Regions from separate parts of the Bradyrhizobium sp. USDA 4502 genome, predicted to be linked through region 1. Evidence: predicted binding sites of a transcription regulator. Region 1 holds the regulator's gene; each other region holds the start of a gene.
The links. Region 1 encodes PhoB, which activates phosphate uptake and scavenging genes when phosphate is short. Its sites were predicted from a motif close to TGTCATNNANCTGTCAT; they were not measured.
Positions count from the first base shown of each region.

Region 2: ACVW1B_RS11510 (RNA degradosome polyphosphate kinase) is a predicted target of PhoB. The motif match lies at 3,116-3,132, and genes of this name have one in related genera.
Region 3: ACVW1B_RS36320 (DUF2794 domain-containing protein) is a predicted target of PhoB. The motif match lies at 4,082-4,098, and genes of this name have one in related genera.

Region 1 is NZ_JBSSGF010000001.1:6,750,188-6,756,926, reverse strand. It holds gene pstC (phosphate ABC transporter permease subunit PstC) at 26-1,015, shown strand; gene pstA (phosphate ABC transporter permease PstA) at 1,020-1,865, shown strand; gene pstB (phosphate ABC transporter ATP-binding protein PstB) at 1,862-2,680, shown strand; gene phoU (phosphate signaling complex protein PhoU) at 2,787-3,503, shown strand; gene phoB (phosphate regulon transcriptional regulator PhoB) at 3,649-4,359, shown strand; gene ACVW1B_RS31560 (IS4 family transposase) at 4,592-5,695, opposite strand; gene ACVW1B_RS31555 (GcrA family cell cycle regulator) at 5,951-6,463, opposite strand.
Region 2 is NZ_JBSSGF010000001.1:2,551,475-2,558,213, forward strand. It holds gene ppx (exopolyphosphatase) at 1-826, opposite strand, end outside; gene ACVW1B_RS11510 (RNA degradosome polyphosphate kinase) at 839-3,043, opposite strand; gene ACVW1B_RS11515 (P-loop NTPase family protein) at 3,174-3,851, opposite strand; gene ACVW1B_RS11520 (CDP-alcohol phosphatidyltransferase family protein) at 3,940-4,482, opposite strand; gene purM (phosphoribosylformylglycinamidine cyclo-ligase) at 4,643-5,716, shown strand; gene purN (phosphoribosylglycinamide formyltransferase) at 5,713-6,363, shown strand; gene ACVW1B_RS11535 (cold-shock protein) at 6,441-6,644, opposite strand.
Region 3 is NZ_JBSSGF010000001.1:7,785,111-7,791,849, reverse strand. It holds gene ACVW1B_RS36330 (ABC transporter permease) at 1-2,407, shown strand, start outside; gene ACVW1B_RS36325 (Bax inhibitor-1/YccA family protein) at 2,642-3,433, shown strand; gene ACVW1B_RS36320 (DUF2794 domain-containing protein) at 3,654-4,025, opposite strand; gene ACVW1B_RS36315 (DUF1223 domain-containing protein) at 4,553-5,314, opposite strand; gene acnA (aconitate hydratase AcnA) at 5,541-6,739, opposite strand, start outside.

The DNA.
Region 1 (6,739 bases):
TAAAGAGGGGATTGGCGTGGCAGACATGGCTGTTCAGAGCGATGTGATGGAAGCCGCGGGACCTTACGATCGCGCCAAGGCCCTCAGCGCCTTCAAGCTTGGTGACCTCACCTTCTATTGGATCACCCGTATCTCGGCGATCTCGGTTCTGTTGATCCTCGGCGGCATCATCCTGTCGCTGATCGTCGGCGCCTGGCCGGCGATGAAGGAATACGGCTTCGCCTTCCTGTGGACGCAGCGCTGGGCGCCCTCGGCCGATCCGCCGGTGCTCGGCGCGCTCGGCCCGATCTACGGCACGCTGATTACCTCGGTCATCGCGATGCTGATCGCCATTCCGGTCGGCATCGGCATCGCCGTGTTCCTCACCGAGCTCTGCCCGCAAGTGCTGCGCCGCCCGATCGGCATCGCGATCGAGCTGCTCGCCGGCATCCCCTCGATCATCTACGGCATGTGGGGCTTCTTCGTGCTCGGCCCGTTCCTGGCCAACACGTTCCAGCCCTTCATGATCCGGATCTTCGAGGGCGTCCCGGTGCTGGGCGCGGTGTTCGCAGGCCCGCCGTCCTATCTCAGCCTGTTCAACGCCGCGCTGATCCTTGCGATCATGGTGCTGCCCTTCATCACCGCGATCTCGGTCGACGTGTTCAAGACCGTGCCGCCGGTGCTGAAAGAGGCCGCCTACGGCATGGGCTGCACCACCTGGGAAGTCGTTCGCAGCGTCGTGATCCCCTACACCCGCGTCGGCGTGATCGGCGGCATCATGCTGGCGCTCGGCCGCGCCCTCGGCGAGACCATGGCGGTGACCTTCATCATCGGCAACTCGTTCCGGATCTCGTCGTCGATCTTCGCGCCGGGCACCACGATCTCGGCGGCGATCGCCAGCGAATTCGCCGAGAGCGACGGCCTGCACCAGTCCGGCCTGATCCTGCTCGGCCTGCTGCTGTTCGTGCTGACCTTCTTCGTGCTCGCCGGCGCGCGGCTGATGCTGATGCGGCTTGAAAAGAAGGCGGGGAAGTAACGCCATGAACCCGATCTACAAATCCCGCCGCCGCAGCGACATCGTCATCCGCGCACTCTGTGTCGGTGCGGCGCTGTTCGGCGTCACCTGGCTGGCGCTGATCCTGATCACGCTGCTCTATAACGGCCTTGCCGGCCTCAGCGTGCAGCTGTTCACCCAGAACACGCCGCCGCCCGGCTCGACCGAAGGCGGCCTGCTCAACGCCATCGTCGGCTCGGTCATCATGACCGTGATCGGCGTCGGCATCGGCGCGCCGCTTGGCCTGTTCGCCGGCACCTACCTCGCCGAATACGGCAAGCACGACAAGCTGACCTCGGTGATCCGCTTCATCAACGACATCCTGCTCAGCGCGCCCTCGATCATCATCGGCCTGTTCATCTATGGTGCGGTGGTGGTGCCGATGCGCGGCTTCTCAGCGATCGCAGGCAGTCTTGCGCTCGCGGTGATCGTGATCCCGGTCGTGCTGCGTACCACCGAGGACATGCTGCTCTTGGTGCCCAATCCGCTGCGCGAGGCCGCCTCCGCGCTCGGCCTGCCGCGTTCGCTGGTGATCAAGCGGATCGCTTATCGTGCCGCGCGATCGGGTCTGATCACCGGTGTGCTGCTGGCGACCGCCCGCGTCGCCGGCGAGACCGCGCCGCTGCTGTTCACCGCGCTGTCGAACCAGTTCTTCAGCCTGGATCTGACCAAGACGATGGCCAACCTGCCAGTGACCATCAACAACTTCGTGCAGAGCCCCTACGCCTACTGGAAAGAGCTGGCGTGGAGCGGCGCGCTGCTCATCACATTCACCGTGCTCGCGTTGAATATCGGCGCGCGTATCCTTGGTGCCGAAAGGGCCGCAAAATGACCGAGCTTTCCGTCTCCACGACTGCCGCAGGCCACATTCCCCAGGTTCCGCTGCCGGAAGCGCCGCCGAAAGTCACGGTGCGCAACCTCAACTTCTATTACGGCGAGCACCACGCGCTGAAGAACATCAACCTGACGCTCGGCACCAACCGCGTCACGGCGTTCATCGGCCCGTCCGGCTGCGGCAAGTCGACCCTGCTGCGCATCTTCAACCGGATGTACGACCTGTATCCGGGCCAGCGCGCGGTCGGCCAGCTGATGCTGGACCAGACCAACATTCTCGACCCCAAGCTCGACCTCAACTTGCTGCGCGCGCGGGTCGGCATGGTGTTCCAGAAGCCGACGCCGTTCCCGATGACGATCTACGAGAACATCGCCTTCGGCATCCGCCTCTACGAGAAGATCTCGAAGTCCGAGATGGACGACCGGGTCGAGAAGGCGCTGCGCGGCGGCGCGCTGTGGAACGAGGTCAAGGACAAGCTGAACGCCTCCGGCCTGTCGCTCTCCGGCGGCCAGCAGCAGCGCCTGTGCATCGCGCGCACCGTGGCGGTGCGCCCCGAGGTGATCCTGTTCGACGAGCCGTGCTCGGCGCTCGACCCGATCTCGACCGCCAAGGTCGAGGAACTGATCCAGGAGCTCTCCGAGGACTACACGATCGCGATCGTCACCCACAACATGCAGCAGGCGGCGCGCGTCTCCGACAAGACCGCCTTCATGTATCTCGGCGAGCTGATCGAGTTCGACGACACCAACAAGATCTTCACCTCACCGAGCGATCGGCGCACCCAGGACTACATCACCGGCCGGTTCGGTTGACCGGCGCATGATCCGGAAAAGTGGAAACCGGTTTTCCGATCAGGTCATGCTAAAATTCAGGACACGAAGCCATGATCCCCGGGATCATGGTTGAGGGAGACAAGCGATGGCTTCTGAACATACCGCCAAGGCATTCGACAGCGACCTGCAGGAGTTGACCCGCCTGGTCGCCGAGATGGGCGGCCTGGTCGAACGAATGATTACCGAGTCGGTCGACGCGCTGATCCGTCGCGACGTCGCGCTCGGCAAGCGCGTGGTCGCCGCCGACATCGAGATCGACAATCTGCAGCGCAACATCGAAGAGCGCGCGGTGCTGACGATCGCGCGCCGCCAGCCGATGGCGATCGACCTGCGTGAGATCGTCAGCGCGATGCGCGTCGCCACCGATCTCGAGCGGATCGGCGACCTCGCCAAGAACATGGGCAAGCGCGTCGCGGCGCTGGAGAGCGATTTCCAGCCGCTGAAGCTGATCCGCGGCCTCGAGCACATGACCGACCTCGTGCTGTCGCAGGTCAAGTCGGTGCTCGACGCCTATGCCGCGCACGACCTGCCGGCGGCGATGAACGTCTGGAAGGGCGACGAGGAGGTCGATGCGATCTGCACCTCGCTGTTCCGCGAACTGCTCACCTACATGATGGAAGATCCGCGCAACATCTCGTTCTGCATCCATCTGATGTTCTGCGCCAAGAACATCGAGCGGATCGGCGATCACGCCACCAATATCGCCGAGACCGTGTTCTACATGATCGAGGGCCAGCAGATCACCGACAAGCGCCCGAAGGGGGACATGACCACTTTTGCCACCACGGTGCCGGGCAACTGAGGCATGATCGGCAAGCACGGAACCGGCAAGAGCGAAACTGGATGATCCTCGCGACAAATCGTTTCCGCGGGGACTATGCTCAAGGAAGTAAGCGTTTCGGTTTGCGTCTGGGCAACGGATCACCACAGAGAAAGAACTTAGACCGATGAGCGCACGCATTCTGGTAGTCGAAGACGAGGAAGCGCTGACGACGCTGTTGCGCTACAATCTCGATGCGGAAGGCTACGATGTCGAGACGGTGGGGCGCGGCGACGATGCGGATACACGGCTGAAGGAGCGCGTTCCCGACCTCGTGGTGCTGGACTGGATGCTGCCGGGCCTGTCCGGCATCGAACTGTGCCGCCGCCTGCGGGCGCGGCCCGAGACCAAGCAGCTTCCGATCATCATGCTGACCGCGCGCGGCGAGGAAAGCGAGCGCGTGCGCGGGCTTGCCACCGGCGCGGACGATTACATCGTCAAGCCGTTCTCGGTGCCGGAGCTGCTGGCGCGGGTGAAGGGCCTCTTGCGCCGCGCCAGCCCGGAGCGGCTTGCGACCGTGCTGACCTATGGCGACATCGAGCTCGACCGCGAGAAGCGCCGCGTGGCGCGCTCGGGCCGTCCGATCGATCTCGGGCCGACCGAGTATCGCCTGCTCGAATTCTTCCTCGAGCATCCCGGCCGCGTGTTCAGCCGCGAGCAACTGCTCGACAGCGTCTGGGGCCGCGACATCTACATCGATGAGCGCACCGTCGACGTGCATATCGGCCGCCTGCGCAAGCTGCTCAATCCGGGCCGCGAGCAGGATCCGATCCGCACCGTGCGCGGCGCCGGCTACGCGCTCGACGACCGCTTTGCCAAGGCCGAGCCACAGCCGTAACGGCCATGCGGCATTCATAAACCGCAACACGGCGTCGTCCCGGCGCAAGCCCATAGGCGCTAAGATAGTTTGATCATAGTCTGATAGTGGCGCTTATGTCTGGGTGGCTCGCGTAGATGTCGCCGGAGAGCGTGACTGGCTCTGCAGAGTAGAGCGATTGCGGGCTGTGGAATGATCGCTTGCCGTAGCGAAGCTACGAGCTGGCGCAGCAGACGCCACGTCACTGGGTGGGTCAGGCGGCGTCGGCCAAGCGGGGAGAGTCTTCGAGTTCGTCGACGAGCGGCTCGAGCAATAGAATGATCAGCAGATGAGCGAGGATATGGGGTCTGGCGGACCGCTCGTCGGTTCCGGGAGGTCCCTTCAGGCCAATCAGGCTTTTCAGCCGCTTGAAGCCGAGCTCAATGCGCCATCGCAGCCGATAGAGGGCGAGGATATCTGCAGTCGTGAAGTCCTCTGGCCTGAGTGAGGTCACCAGGATCACCCAATCTGCGGCGTCAAGTGTTTGCCTGGAGAGCTGATGACCTCCCTTTTGTGCAGTCCGGCGCGCCTTGCGTCGCGCAGCCGCAGCAGCTTGCGCCGGCTTCTTCGCGGCAACCAGACGCACTGCGAGCGGCGGCGCACCTGACTTGCGCTTTATCCAAATCGGCCGATCGATCAGGCCACGCGCCGAGGCGTTGCGCAGTTCGGCAGTGAGGTCAACAAGATTACCTTCGGCATCGAGCCAGCGCGCGCTCTTCCAGCCGGCCCGGATCACGAAGTCCGCATCGGCATCGACGAGATGCGCCATGCGCTCCGGTTGCAGATAGGCGCGATCGGCAAGACGGATCTCACCGGCAACCGCCGGTATCCGATCCAGCGTCTCGCCCGCTCGCTGATCGGTCAGTTCGAAGTGACCAAAGCGCTCCTGCGGAAGATCGAACGCGCTATGGATACGCCACACTGCGTTCTTGTTCCTGCCGCTCGTCCCAGCCTTGGGGACCGTCGTGGCGTCAACAATACGGATCAGACGACCGCGGCTCGCCTTCGGCGCCGCGGCGGCAAGCGCCTGCTCGACCAAGATTGCCAGCCAATCTCCGCACTGACGTAAGCGATACAACAGAGCCACGTTGGAGATATCGACAAGCCCAACCGACGTGGCCCATGCCGCCGTCAACCGCAGCCCTTTCTCACCAAGGCAATAAGCCAAGATCAGGCGCAGCAAGTCGACCGCATTGCTGATCTCCCGCGGACGGACAAACGCCTTCGTCTTGCGCGCGCTAATGTTCAGAGCCTCGGCTCCGCCAAGTCGGGCGACAACGCGCGCCCAATCTTTGTTCACAAGCGATTCGTGTGCCATTCCATCTTGGAATCACAAGCGAATCCAAGGCGCAAATCCTATTTTAGCGCCTATGGGCGAAAGCCAGGACCCATACGCCGCGGCCAGTGCAATCGGCACGCGGCCAGACGGCTTTCTAACAACACGCATTAGTGGTTATGGGTCCCGGCTTTCGCCGGGACGACGCCGGTGATGTAATGGGCTACGCATCACACAAAAAAATCCCCGCTTTCGCGGGGATTTGTTTTTGAGGTCTTCCGTCGTTTTCCCGAGTGCTCACTTGATCTGCGGTTTCGCCGACGGCCGGCGGCGATCGGCGGCGGGCTGGTAGGCGACGCGCGAGTGATGCGCGCAATAGGGCAGGCCGGCGAGCGCCTTGCCGCCGCAGAAGAAGAATTCCGGGCTCGAGGGATCGCCGACCGGCCAATGACAGGTGGCCTCGTTGAGCTCCAGCAGCGAGAGCCGCTGGCTCATCGGCACCACATTGTCGTAGGAGATCGGATCGGGCTCCATCTCGACCTCGAAGGCGTGCGCCAGCGCGGTGTTGCCGCGAGAGACCGGACGCGCCACCCGCATCATGTGCTGGGCCGGGCGAGCCTTGCGCTGCCGCGGCGCGGCCGTGGAGGGTGCCTTGGCGCGGCCGGAGAGGCCGAGCCGATGCACTTTGCCGATCACGGCGTTTCGCGTCACATTGCCAAGTTCCGCCGCGATCTGGCTGGCCGACAGGCCGGACTCCCAGAGTTTCTTCAGCTGCTCGACGCGATCGTCGGACCAGGTCAATACAGTCATCGCATTCTTCCCTTCGCGTAGCGCCGGCCAATCATTGGAGCGGCGCTGCGAGCCAATCTGGACAAATATCCCTGCGGCCAGAATCCCTTAGCCCTCGCCGGGCACGGTGTTGCGCCCGAACGTTTACGCGAGACACAAAGGCTACTTAGAGGGTCCAGTACCGCCGCACGAGATGTCGTACCCGACAGGCCAAACGCTACAATATGGCGTGACTCTGGCGCAAGAGTCCGCGGCCGTGCGTCCACATGTTCCCACACAGTTAAGCATTGCCATGAG
Region 2 (6,739 bases), 4.2 Mb from region 1:
ATTCGAGCACGAGCGCGGCATAGGCCAATAGCGGCCGCCGCGCGTCGGCGACCGACTCGATATTGGCCAGCATGTTGGTGGCCGCCAGCCGTCGCAGCCGCTGCGCGAAGTCGAGTGCGTCGGCCGCCGGGATCGAATAGCCGTGCATCACCTTGAGCGGGTAGCCGCTCTGGATGATGTGAATGCGCGCCAGCGCACGCCAGGTGCCGCCGACGGCATAGAAGGTGCGGCCGCGGCCGGTCTTGAGCTGGGCGACGCCGAGCAGCTCGTTCTTGACGATGCGTTCGGCGCGCTTGAGCGATTTGTTGGAGAGGTCCTGCAGCGCGAGGCTGCCGAGCGGCAGCGTCACGCCGCTGCGCACGCGGCTGCCCTTGACATCGATCAGTTCAAGCGAGCCGCCGCCGAGATCGCCGACGATGCCGTTCGGATTGTGCACGCCCGAGACGACGCCGAGCGCGGATAGCTTCGCTTCACGCGGCCCGGTGAGGATCTCGATCTTGGCGCCGCAGATGCGCTCGGCCTTGGCGATGAAGTCCGGACCGTTCTTGGCGTCGCGGCAGGCCGCGGTCGCGATCGCGTAGACGCGGCCGACTTGCTGGATCTTGCACAGCGCACGAAAACGGCGCAGCGCGGTGAGCGCCTTGTTGACGGCATCGGTTGCGAGCAGGCCGGTGCTCTGCACCTCGCGCCCGAGCCCGCACAGCGCCTTCTCGTTGAAGATTGTGATGAGGCTGCGCGCCATCGCCTCGTAGACCACGAGACGAACCGAGTTCGAGCCGATATCGATGACAGCGACGCTGGAAGCGCGCTTCCGCGGCCGCTTCACCGTAAGGCCCCCTTAAGACGATGGCTGCTGACGCTCGTTGCGACGCGTGAGACGGCGCGGTGAAGATTCCTTGAGAGACTTACCACGGCCGGACAGACTCGGATTTGTCATAAAGTAGTCATGCAGATTGAAGGGCTCTTCGCCTTTCGCGGCCTTCATACGCGTTGACGACCCATCCGGCAACAATTGCCAGCTTTGCTCGGTGTCCTTCAGGTTCGCGACCATGATCTGTTCGAGAACCTGCTGATGCACCGTGGGATTTTGCAGCGGACAGAGAACCTCGACGCGGCGGTCGAGGTTTCGCGGCATCATGTCAGCGGACGAGATATACACAGCAGCTTTTGTGCTCGGCAGGCCCTGACCCATGCCGAAGCAATAGATTCGGCCGTGTTCCAGGAACCGGCCGATCACCGATTTGACGCGGATGTTCTCCGACAGTCCCGGCAGCCCCGGCCGCAGGCAGCAGATGCCGCGCACCACGAGCTCGACCGAGACGCCGGCCTGCGAGGCCTCGTACAGCGCGTCGATGATATCAGGGTCGACCAGCGCATTCATCTTCATCCAGACCGCGCCGGGCCGGCCGTGCTTGACGTGGGCGATCTCGCCGTGGATGTGCTCGATGATCCGCTTGCGCAGCGTCAGCGGCGACACCGCCATCTTCTCGATGTCGCTCGGCTCGGCATAGCCGGTGATGTAGTTGAAGACCCGCGCGACGTCGCGGCCGATGATCGGATCCGAAGTGAAGTAGGAGAGGTCGGTGTAGATGCGCGCGGTGACCGGGTGATAGTTGCCGGTGCCGGTGTGCACATAGGTCGTGAGATTGCCGCCCTCGCGGCGCACCACCATCGACAGCTTGGCATGCGTCTTCAATTCGATGAAGCCGTAGACCACCTGCACGCCGGCGCGTTCGAGGTCGCGGGCCCAGCGGATATTGGCTTCCTCGTCGAAGCGCGCCTTCAGCTCGATCAGCGCGGTCACCGACTTGCCGGCCTCGGCGGCTTCCGCCAGCGCGCGCACGATCGGCGAATTGTTCGAGGTGCGATAGAGCGTCTGCTTGATCGCGACCACGTCGGGATCGCGTGCCGCCTGCTGCAGGAACTGCACCACGACGTCGAAGGATTCGTAGGGGTGATGGACCACGAGGTCCTTCTGGCGGATGGCGGCGAAGATATCGCCGCCATGATCGCGCACCCGCTCGGGGTGGCGCGGCACATAGGGCGGGAATTCGAGGTCGGGGCGATTGAGGCGGGTGAGCTGCGACAGCTCGTTCATCGCCAGCACGCCGTCGACCAGGATCACTTCGTCGTCTGCGGCCGACAAGGCGTGCTGCACGAAGATGCGCAGCTCTTCGGGCATCGTGGCCTCGATCTCGAGCCGGATCACCGACCCGCGGCGGCGCCGCTTGAGCGCGGTCTCGAACAGGCGAACGAGATCTTCGGCCTCTTCCTCGATTTCGAGTTCGGAGTCCCTGATGATGCGGAATGCGCCTTGGCCCTTGACGGTGTAGCCGGGGAACAGGCGGCCGATGAAGAGACCGGTGGCCTGCTCCAGCGTGATCAGCCGCGCCGGCGCGCCTTCCTTGGTGGAGGGGATGCGGATGAAGCGGTCGATCTTGCCGGGCATGCGGATCAGCGCGTTCATCGCCTTGCCGTCGGAGATCCGCGACAATTGCAGCGCCACCGTGAAGCCGAGATTCGGGATGAACGGGAAGGGATGCGCCGGGTCGATCGCCAGCGGCGTCAGCAGCGGGAAGATGCTGTGGAGGAAGTGATCCTCGATCCAGCTGCGCTCGGACTTGGTGACGTCGCGGCCGTCGACCAGCTGGATGCCGACCTTGGCCAGGATATCCCGCAGGTCGCTCCAGATCGCCTGCTGGTCGGAGGCGAGCTGCGAGACGGTCTTGTTGATCATCACGAGCTGATCGGCCGGCAGCAGGCCGTCCGGGCTGCGCTCGGTAATGCCCTCGCGGACCTGCGCCTTGATGCCGGCGACACGGACCATGAAGAACTCGTCGAGGTTATTCGCCGAAATCGACAGGAAGCGGACCCGCTCCAGCACGGGATGGCCGAGATTGACCGATTCCTCGAGCACCCGCCGGTTGAAGTGCAGCCAGGAGAGCTCCCGGTTGATGAAGCGTTCGGGGCTGGTCGCGATTGCGGGAATGGCGGGAAATTCCGCCTCTTTTTCTTTGATTTCAGTAGCTTGTGCCGAGTCCATAAAGTGCTGGTCCAATTCAGGGCAGGGCCGGGGCGGTGTAGCCGAGAGCCGCAGAGACCATGTGATATTGCGATGACGTTTCGATGACATTGATGTTCCGCTCGCCTGCGCCGTCAAGCCGCGGGATGGATCAGGCGTCGCGCAACAGCTCCGCCGCCAGCGCCCGCGTGACGGGACGGCCGAGCCGGAGTGCCTCGGTATCCAGGAGCTCGACCGCCTGCCGGACGGCAACGTAGGAACGCTCGATCCGGTTGCTCAGATAGCTGACCAGCGGTTCGTCCACGCTCATCTGGCGGTCGGCGCAGAACTTGACAATCAGGCCGCGGAACAGCTGGTCGTCCGGCGGCAGCAGCGTCACGGTCGGCACCGCGCGGAGCCGCGACCGCAGGTCGCGCAATTCGATCTCGAACGCCGAGGGCGGAATGCGCGCCGTGATCAGCACGTAGGCATCGTCCTGGCGCGCCAGATTCATCAGATGAAACATTGCGCGCTCGTCGAAATCCGCCGGCCTCAGGTCTTCGACGACGAGCGCACCGGTCGCAAGCGCGGTCGGCACCGTGTCGGCGGTCAGCGCATGCGCCGCGGTCGAGCGCGCGCCGGCGCTCTCGGCCCAGATCGCGGCGAGGTGGCTTTTGCCGGAGCCGTCAGGCCCGACCAGCAGCATGATTCGGTTTGGCCAGTCCGGCCAGCCGTCGATCAGCGCCAGCGCCGCCTCATTGGCAGGGCCCTCAAGGAAATCGTCGCGGGTCAGCTTCTCCTCGTGCGGCAGGGCCAAGGCCAATTGACGAGGTTGAACGCTACTGGCCACGCAGGTCTCCAAACCACTTCATTTTAGCCATGCGCAAACGCGTCGCGTTTGTCGCGGGAAAACCGGCTTCCACTTTTCCGGATCCCGCCTACCGAGCTTCGATGGTGCTCATGTGCCGCACCCACTCCACGAGATAGAGGGACACCGAACCCAAAGTAAAGATCGTGACCAGGCCCATCAGGATCAGGTCGTAAGGATGTGGCTGAAAGCCGAAGCCGAGCGAGGCCAGCACCAGCGCTGCGAACGCGACCTGCGCCACCGTGTTCAGCTTCGACACCATCAGCGGCTTCATCTCGACCGGCTTGTCGAACAACCATGACACAATCACGGCGGAGACGATCATGATGTCGCGTGACACCACGAGAATCACGATCCAGCGCGGCACCGCGCCCCAGATTCCGAGCGCGACATAGATCGACACCAGGAGCGCCTTGTCGGCGAGCGGATCGAGCAGGGCGCCGAGCTCGCTCGTCATGTTGAAGCGCTTGGCGAGGAAACCGTCGACCGCGTCCGAGACGCCGGCGATCACGAAGATCGCGAACGCAATCTCCATCTGGCTGGACACGATGGCCCAGACGATCACCGGCACCAGGATGATGCGGCCGAGGGTGATGATGTTCGGAATGCTCAACTTGGATCGCTTCCCGGCTAGAAGCCTGATTTTACTCGATATCCGGCTCTTTTGCGCAGCCGCCTTGTGTTATCTACATAGTATCGCGGCGGCAGCGCCGCGAGCCATTGCGCGGGGGCGGAATTCCTCGTAACCAGCCCCTGATCATCTGGAATTGGGCATGACCGAGCGCAAAAACGGGCTCACTTACGCGGATTCGGGTGTCGATATCGACGCCGGCAATCGACTGGTCGATCTGATCAAGCCGATGGTGCGGGCCACCGCGCGGCCTGGCGCGGACGCCGAGATCGGCGGTTTCGGCGGGCTGTTCGACCTCAAGGCCGCCGGCTTCAAGGATCCGGTCCTGGTGGCCGCGACCGATGGCGTCGGCACCAAGCTGAAGATCGCGATCGAGACCGGCATTCATGGCGGTATCGGCATCGATCTGGTCGCGATGTCGGTCAACGACCTCGTCGTGCAGGGCGCGGAACCGCTGTTCTTCCTCGACTATTTCGCCTGCGGCAAGCTGCACCCGGAGGCCACCGCGCAGATCGTCGCTGGTATCGCCGAGGGCTGCCGCGAATCCGGCTGCGCGCTGATCGGCGGCGAAACCGCCGAGATGCCCGGCCTCTACAAGGATGGCGATTACGACCTCGGCGGCTTTGCGGTCGGCGCGGCCGAGCGCGGCACGCTGCTGCCGACCGCGAATATCGCGGCGGGCGATGCCGTGATCGGGCTGGCTTCCTCCGGCGTGCACTCCAACGGCTATTCGCTGGTGCGCAAGATCGTCGAGCAGTCCGGCGTCGCCTATGACGCGCCGGCGCCGTTCGCGCCGGTCATGACGCTTGGCGCAGCGCTGCTGACGCCGACCAGGCTCTATGTGAAATCCTGCCTGCGCGCGATCCGCGACACCGGCGCGGTGAAGGGGCTCGCCCACATCACCGGCGGCGGCTTCACCGACAACATTCCGCGCGTGCTGCCGAAGCATCTCGGCGTCGGCATCGATCTGGCGCGGCTGCCGGTGCTCCCGGTGTTCAAATGGCTGGCCGAGCAGGGCGGCATCGCCGAACTCGAACTGCTGCGCACCTTCAACTGCGGCATCGGCATGATCGCGATCGTCAAGGCTGATGCGGTCGACGCCGTGACCGAGGCGTTCACCGCCGGCGGCGAGACCGTGACGTTGCTCGGCGAGGTGATCGAGGCCAAAGGCGAGCATCGCGTGATCTATAACGGTCATCTCGATCTCTCGCGATGAAGCGCCGCGTCGCCATCCTGATCTCCGGCCGCGGCTCCAACATGGCCGCGCTGATCGAGGCTGCGAAGGCTGCGGATTTCCCAGCCGAGATCGTGGCCGTGATCTCGAACCGCGCCGATGCCGCCGGGCTCGAGAAGGCGGCCGCCAGCGGCATTGCGACCATCGTCATCGAGAGCAAGCCGTTCGGCAAGGACCGCGCCGGCTTCGAGGCCGTGCTGCAGCGCACGCTCGATGACAGGCAGGTCGAGTTGATCTGCCTCGGCGGCTTCATGCGGCTGTTCACCGCCGAGTTCGCGCGGCACTGGTACGGGCGGATGCTCAACATCCATCCCTCGCTGCTGCCTTGCTTTCCGGGTCTCGATCCGCACGGCCAGGCGTTGCGTGCAGGGGTCAAGCTGTCCGGAGCGACGGTGCATTTCGTGATCCCGGAGACCGACGCCGGACCGATCGTGATGCAGGGCGCGGTCACGGTCGCTGACGACGACACCGCCGAGACGCTCGCCGCGCGCGTGATCACCATCGAGCATCGCATCTATCCGGAGGCGCTGCGGCTGCTGGCAAGCGGCCGGCTCAAGCTCGAAGGCGATCTCTGCAAGACCCTGGGCAGCGGCGCAACCGACCATACGCTGATCGCGCCGGCGCCCTAGCGCGCGGTTGCAGGAGACATCCCCCGGGGTGATGCGGCCGGGGGAGGCATCAGGATGAATTCCGCTGGCAGCGGCGTTCAGTGAACCTTGAGGTTCTCTGCCGACGCCTTGCCGCGGTTCTCCACCAGCTCGTACTCGACGGACTGGTTCTCGTTCAATGTGCTGAGGCCCGCGCGCTCGACCGCCGAGATATGGACGAACACGTCCTTGTCGCCGACGGCTGGCTTGATGAACCCGTAACCTTTGGTCGGGTTGAACCATTTGACGGTACCCTTCGGCATCGTCTCTCTCCCAGTTTAGACATAAAAAAGACGCGGCCACGTTTTCCACGTGCCACGCCACAAGCGGACTTTGCGCTGTCTGTTCACTTCCCGGG
Region 3 (6,739 bases), 1.0 Mb from region 1:
CCTTGGCGACGGCCTGTCCCGCGAGGGACGTACGCTGCTCGGCGGCGACGTCGCATTCTCGCTGATCTCGCGCGAGGCCAAACCCAACGAGGTCGCCTATCTGCGCACGCGCGGCGAGGTTTCGATCGCGGCCACGCTGCGCGCGATGGCCCGCAGCAATGACGGCAAGCTGGCGCTGGTCGAGCTGAAGGCCGTCGACGGCAAATATCCGATGCTCGGCGAGCTGACGCTCGAGCCGAACATGCCGGTCGCCGATCTGCTTGCCGAACGCGACGGCGTCTACGGCGCGGCCGCCGATTCGACGTTGCTGGCGCGGCTCGACCTGAAGCTCGGTGACCGCGTCACCATCGGCAGTGCGACCTACCAGATCCGCAGCGTGGTGGTGGCCGAGCCCGACAAGCTTGCCGGCGGCGTCGGCCTCGGCCCGCGCTTCCTAATCAGCGAAGCCAGCCTGCACGCCACCGACCTGCTGCAACCGGGCAGCTTGGTGCGCTGGATCTACCGCGTGAAGCTGCCTGACGGCGCCAACGACGATCGCGCCACCACCGCGCTGATCGACGGCGCGCGGACCGCCGCGCCGGAGGCCGGCTGGGAGGTCCGCAGCCGCAGCAATGCCTCGCCGCAGCTCGAGCGCACCATCAACCGCTTCACCCAGTTCCTGACCCTGGTCGGCCTCGCGGCGCTGCTGGTCGGCGGTGTCGGCGTCGCCAACGCGGTGAAGAGCCATATCGACCGGCGCCGCGACGTCATCGCTTCGTTCAAGGCGCTCGGCGCCACCGGCCGCGACGTCTTCACGATCTACTGCACGCAGGTGGTGGTGCTGGCCGGGATCGGCTCGGTGATCGGGCTCGTGCTCGGCGCCGCGCTGCCCTTCGTCATCGTCGGCCTGTTCGGCAAGCTGCTGCCGCTGCCGGTGGTGCCCGCGCTGCATCCCGACGAGCTCGCGCTGTCCTTCCTCTACGGCCAGCTCACCGCGCTGGCGTTCGGGCTGTGGCCGCTCGGCCGTGTCCATGACGTGCCGGTCGCCGCGCTGTTCCGCGAGACCGTCGCCAGCGAGTGGCATCGCCCGCGCTGGAGCTATCTGGCGCTGATGGCCGCGGTGATCGCGCTCCTGATCGGAGTCGCGATCGGGCTTGCCTATGACAAGCGGGTCGCTGCCGTGTTCGTCGCCTCGTCGATCGCGGTGTTCCTGCTGCTGCGCGGAATCGCCGAGCTCCTGATGGCGGTGGCGCGGCGGCTGCCGCGCAGCCGCATGACCATGCTGCGGCTCGCGATCGCCAACATCCACCGGCCGGGCGCGCTGACGCCGTCGGTGGTGCTGTCGCTGGGGCTCGGGCTGGCGGTGCTCGTTACCATCACCCAGATCGACGGCAATCTGCGCCGGCAATTCCTGGCCGCCCTGCCGGAGCGGGCGCCGTCGTTCTTCTTCATCGACATCCCCTCCACCGAGGCCGACCGCTTCAATGCCTTCCTGGCGAAGGTCGCCGCCGGCTCGACCGTCGAGGATGTACCGATGCTGCGCGGACGGATCGTGGCCGCGCGCGGCGTCAAGGCCGACCAGCTCAAGCCGTCGGTCGATTCGGAGTGGGTGCTGCAGAGCGACCGGGGCCTGACCTACACCGGCGAAATCCCCAAGGGCTCGAAGATCGTCGAGGGCGAATGGTGGGGGCCGGACTACAGCGGGCCACCGCTGGTCTCGATGGAGAAGAAGATCGCCGACGGCCTGTCGTTGAAGATCGGCGACGAGATCGTCGTCAACGTGCTCGGACGCGACGTGCCGGCGAAGATCGCCAACCTGCGCAACATCGACTGGCAGGGCCTCGGCATCAATTTCGTGCTGGTATTCTCGCCGAATGCCTTCAAGGGCGCGCCGCACAGCCATGTCGCGACCCTGACGGAACCACACGCCGATTCCGCCGACGACGCGCGCATCATCAAGCAGGTCGCCGACGCGTTCCCGATGGTGACCAGCGTGCGGGTCCGCGAGGCGCTGGAGACGGTCGGCAGCGTGGTCAGCAATCTGGTGCTGGCGATCCGCGGCGCCAGCGCCGTGACGCTGATCTCCGCGATCCTGGTGCTCGGCGGCGCGCTCGCCGCCGGACACCGCCACCGCGTCTATGACGCCGTGATTCTCAAGACGCTCGGCGCCACGCGGGTGCGACTGCTCGGCGCCTACGCGCTGGAGTATCTGATGATCGGTTTTGCAACCGCGGTGTTCGGGGTGATCGCCGGCTCGATCGCGGCCTGGCTGATCGTGACTAGGCTGATGACGCTGAGTTTTATCTGGCAGGCCGGCAGCGCCGCGCTAGTCGTGGTCGCCGCGCTGGTCGTCACGGTCGGACTGGGGCTCGCCGGGACGCTGCTCGCGCTAAACCAGAAGCCGGCCTCAGTATTGCGGAATTTGTGACAAAATGTAGCGGCGCGAGCGCCGTTTTTGCCTATGATGCTAGGGCAGAGCGACATTCGGCCGCGCGTGGAAGCTTGCGTCGGATGTGTTAATTTCCCACATACCAATCGGGTCGGATAGTCGGTTTGAATGACACGGAATTAATGTTCCGCAAGCCGAGCCATCTGAGATAGATTTACGACCGGCGCCGCAAATCCCTTGCGCTCCACCGGGACCAACCACGGGAATTCGACCATGTCGGACCTAGACCGCAACTACGCTTCTCCTTTCGGCCGGGCCGCCGGGCGCATTGACGCTGCGGCCGTCGACGCCGGTCTGCGCGCCTACATGCTGCGCATCTACAACTACATGAGCATCGGCCTGGCCATCACCGGCCTCGCCGCGCTCGGCGTCTACATGGGTGCGGTGACGACCGACCAGTCGGCCGCCGTCGCCAAGTTCGGCAACGCCTATCTGACGCAGTTCGGCTACGCGATGTTCGTGAGCCCGCTGAAGTGGCTGTTCATCCTCGCCCCTCTGGCGATGGTGTTCGTCATCTCGGCCGGCATCAACCGCCTGCAGCCCGCGACCGCCCAACTCCTGTTCTGGGTGTTCTCGGCGCTGATGGGTCTGTCGCTGTCGTCGATCTTCCTGGTGTACACGCACACCTCGATCGTGCGCGTGTTCTTCATCACCGCGGCAACGTTCGGTGCGCTGAGCCTCTACGGCTACACCACCAAGCGTGACATGAGCGGCATGGGCTCGTTCCTGTTCATGGGTCTGATCGGCATCATCATCGCGAGCCTGGTCAACCTGTTCCTGGCGAGCTCGGCGCTGCAGTTCATCGTGTCGGTGGTCGGCGTGCTGGTGTTCGCGGGCCTCACCGCCTGGGACACCCAGCGGCTGAAGAACGACTACATCTACGGCTACGCCTCGCAGGGTGGCGTGATGGCAGAGCGTGCGGCAATCACTGGTGCGCTGTCGCTCTACCTGAACTTCATCAACCTGTTCACGCTGCTCCTGCAGCTGCTCGGCCAGCGCGACTAAGCGCCTCGAGCGAGCCGATCAAATCCAAGCCCCGGCCATTCCGCCGGGGCTTTTCTTTTGGGCGAGGCGAGATGTGATGTAGCCCGGATGAAGCGCAAGCGAAATCCGGGATAGGCTCATCCGCGGCTTCAACGGCCCCGGATTACGCGGAGCCTGCCATCGAGCGCGTTCGCGCGACCCGTTGGCTCCTCCGGGCTACAAGCAGACTGACCTGACGCGCTTAGACCAGCGACAGCTTGCGGTCGATCACGAACAGCACGCGTTCGAGTTCATGGCCGCGGCGCAGGATCAGGCCGGTCGCGGAAATCACGCTGTACATGCCCTGCTTGCGCGCAAGCCGGGGGTCCTTCTCGATCCGGTAGATCGGCATTTCGGATGCGCGCCGGAACACCGAGAACACGGCACGGTCCTTCAGGAAGTCGATCGCATAGTCGCGCCACTCGCCGTCGGCGACCATACGGCCGTAGAGATTGAGAATGCGGTTGAGCTCAAGTCGATTGAATGTCACGCGGTTGGGCTGAGGGGTCGCGGCGGCGGTGCGCGCCGCGGCACGACTCCCGCTCGGATCAGTGTCCTCCGAGATCAAACTCATCGAGCGCCTCCTGTCACCTCGGTGACGATCGGGTTCCGAAGGCCCCTCTCCGGGATCGTCACGAGAGTGACATGATCGCGCTAAGCGAGGGGGCCCGCAAGGGGCCAATCGCAATGCAACCGGGCCTTAACCACCGCCGCGCGCGGCGGATTGTCCGAAAAACCGCAGAGTCACGGGAACGTTAGCGGAATCATATTGCTGCCCCACTTCCGCCCATCGCCCGCCCCGCTGCCCTGCGAAAAGAAAACCCTGCGTTGGCCCGGTCCTTTCGGTTCCGGATTCCTCAGCCCCCAGCCCCCCGGGGCCGTCGGGATCGGGCCTGTTCGCAGGGGAGTCAAATCCCAACACTGGGCCAACGAAAGTTGGTCCTTTTTGTTTTGGGACCTGCGCAAGCAAGACGCGCGCGCCAAGCACCGGCGCCTTCCTTTCGGCAGATCACTGAATGCAGGTTTGTCGCCATGCGGCTGCACGAAAACATGCGTGCGACCGGCGGAAGCCGGCGCATCGCGCCTTACCGCAGCGAGGCGCTAGTGAAGTGAGGTGAAGGCAGCGCCGAGCATCGGGCCCGGCTTGTCGCGGTTGCCGTCCTGGACGTACACCGCCGCAGCATCGACACCGTCACGCGTGATGTTCTCCAGCGGCACGGTCCAGCTCCCGGACGAACCGTTCCAGTCACCGACCTTGAGGAGATTGCGCACGACGTTGTGGTAGGTGATCTCGCGGCCGCGGTTCTCGCCGCGCGCGATCGAGATCGGCACCGACTTCGAGATCGAGCAGATCCAGACCTCGCCGCGCGACACGGCCGGCGACTTCGATGCGGCGACCGACACGTTGATCTGCTTGCCGCTCAGCGTCATCGTCACGGGCACCGACATCACGCTGCCGCTCCTTTCGGTGTCCTTGATGGCGTCCTCGATACTGGCGCGATCGCTGCCGATCACATGCGCGGAGCCATTGATCACGGCTTGCGGCGTGTAGACGTCGCGGTCGCCGCGCACATGCGAATAGGCCTTCTGGCGCGCGCTGAAACGGGAATCGGCCAGCGTGTCCTTCCAGCCGAGATAGTCCCAATAGTCGATCGGCATGCTCAGCGCGATGACGTTGGGGTCCTTCGCGAGGTCACCGATGATCTTGTCCGCGGGCGGACAGGACGAGCATCCCTGCGAGGTGAAGAGTTCGACGACGGCACGCGGATCGGCGTGGGCGGGGCGGATGATCGCGACGATTGCGCAGATACCAAGGGCGCTCGACCATCGCGAGATACAGTTATAGGCCATCATCGCTGTCATACTGCGAACCAGTCGTGATGATTTCCATCCGTAATTGTACGGAGCATGAAGTCTGTCCCTGAACTTGCGTGCCCCAAAACGCGAGAAAGCGGCCTTTTCATAGGCCGCCTTCTTTTTAGCCGCTACTCACTAAGCAGTGAGGCACCGATCACAAATCCGCGTTGGAGCATGGTCCGGAAAAGTGTGAAGCGGTTTTCCGGACAGACCATGCTCAAACAAAGGGGCCTTAGGCCGCCAGTTTGCGCAGCACATAATGCAGGATGCCGCCGTTGCGATAGTAGTCGAGCTCGTCCAGCGTATCGATGCGGCAGAGCAGCGGGACATCCTTTTTGCCGCCGTCAGCGGAGACGATCTCGGCCGTTAGCGTCTGGCGCGGCTTCAGGTCGCCCTGCAGCCCGCGGATCGTGACCTTCTCGTCGCCCTTGAGGCCGAGCGAGGACCACGACGTGCCGTCCTGGAAGGTGAGCGGAAGCACACCCATGCCGACCAGGTTGGAGCGATGGATGCGCTCGAAGCTCTGGCAGATCACCGCGCGCACGCCGAGCAGGCGCGTGCCCTTTGCGGCCCAGTCGCGCGACGAGCCGTTGCCGTATTCGGCGCCGGCGAACACCACCAGCGGCACGCTCTCCTGCTGGTACTTCATCGCGGCGTCGTAGATCGACATCTGCTCGCCGTCGGGCCAGTGCCTGGTCAAACCGCCTTCCGGAATATTGCCGTCCGCGCCCTTCAGCATGAAGTTCTTGATGCGGATGTTGGCGAAGGTGCCGCGCATCATCACTTCATGGTTGCCGCGCCGCGTGCCGTACTGGTTGAAGTCGGCGGGGCGCACCTGGTGCTCGCTGAGGAACTTGCCGGCGGGCGAGGTCAGCTTGATCGAACCGGCCGGCGAGATGTGGTCGGTGGTGATCTTGTCGCCGAACATCGCGAGGATCCGCGCGTCGACCACGTCCGTGACCGGATCGGGCTGCTTCTTCATGCCTTCGAAATAGGGCGGGTTCTGCACATAGGTCGAGCTCATGTTCCAGCGATAGGTCTCGCTTTCCGTGGTCTTGATCTTGCGCCAGTTGGTATCGCCCTTGAACACGTCGGCGTACTTCTTCTTGAAGATCGTCGCGGTGACGTACTTCTTCATGAAGGCGTTGATCTCCTTGGCGGTCGGCCAGATGTCCTTGAGGAACACCGGCTTGCCGTCCTTGCCGATGCCGAGCGGCTCAACCGCGAGATCCTTGGTCACGGTGCCGGCGAGCGCATGCGCGACGACGAGCGGCGGCGAGGCGAGGTAGTTCGCCTGCACGTCGGGCGAGACGCGGCCTTCGAAGTTGCGGTTACCCGACAGCACGGCGGCGGCGACGATGCCGTTTTCGTTGATTGACTTCGAGATGTCTTCCGGCAGCGGGCCGGAATTGCCGATGCAGGTCGTGCAGC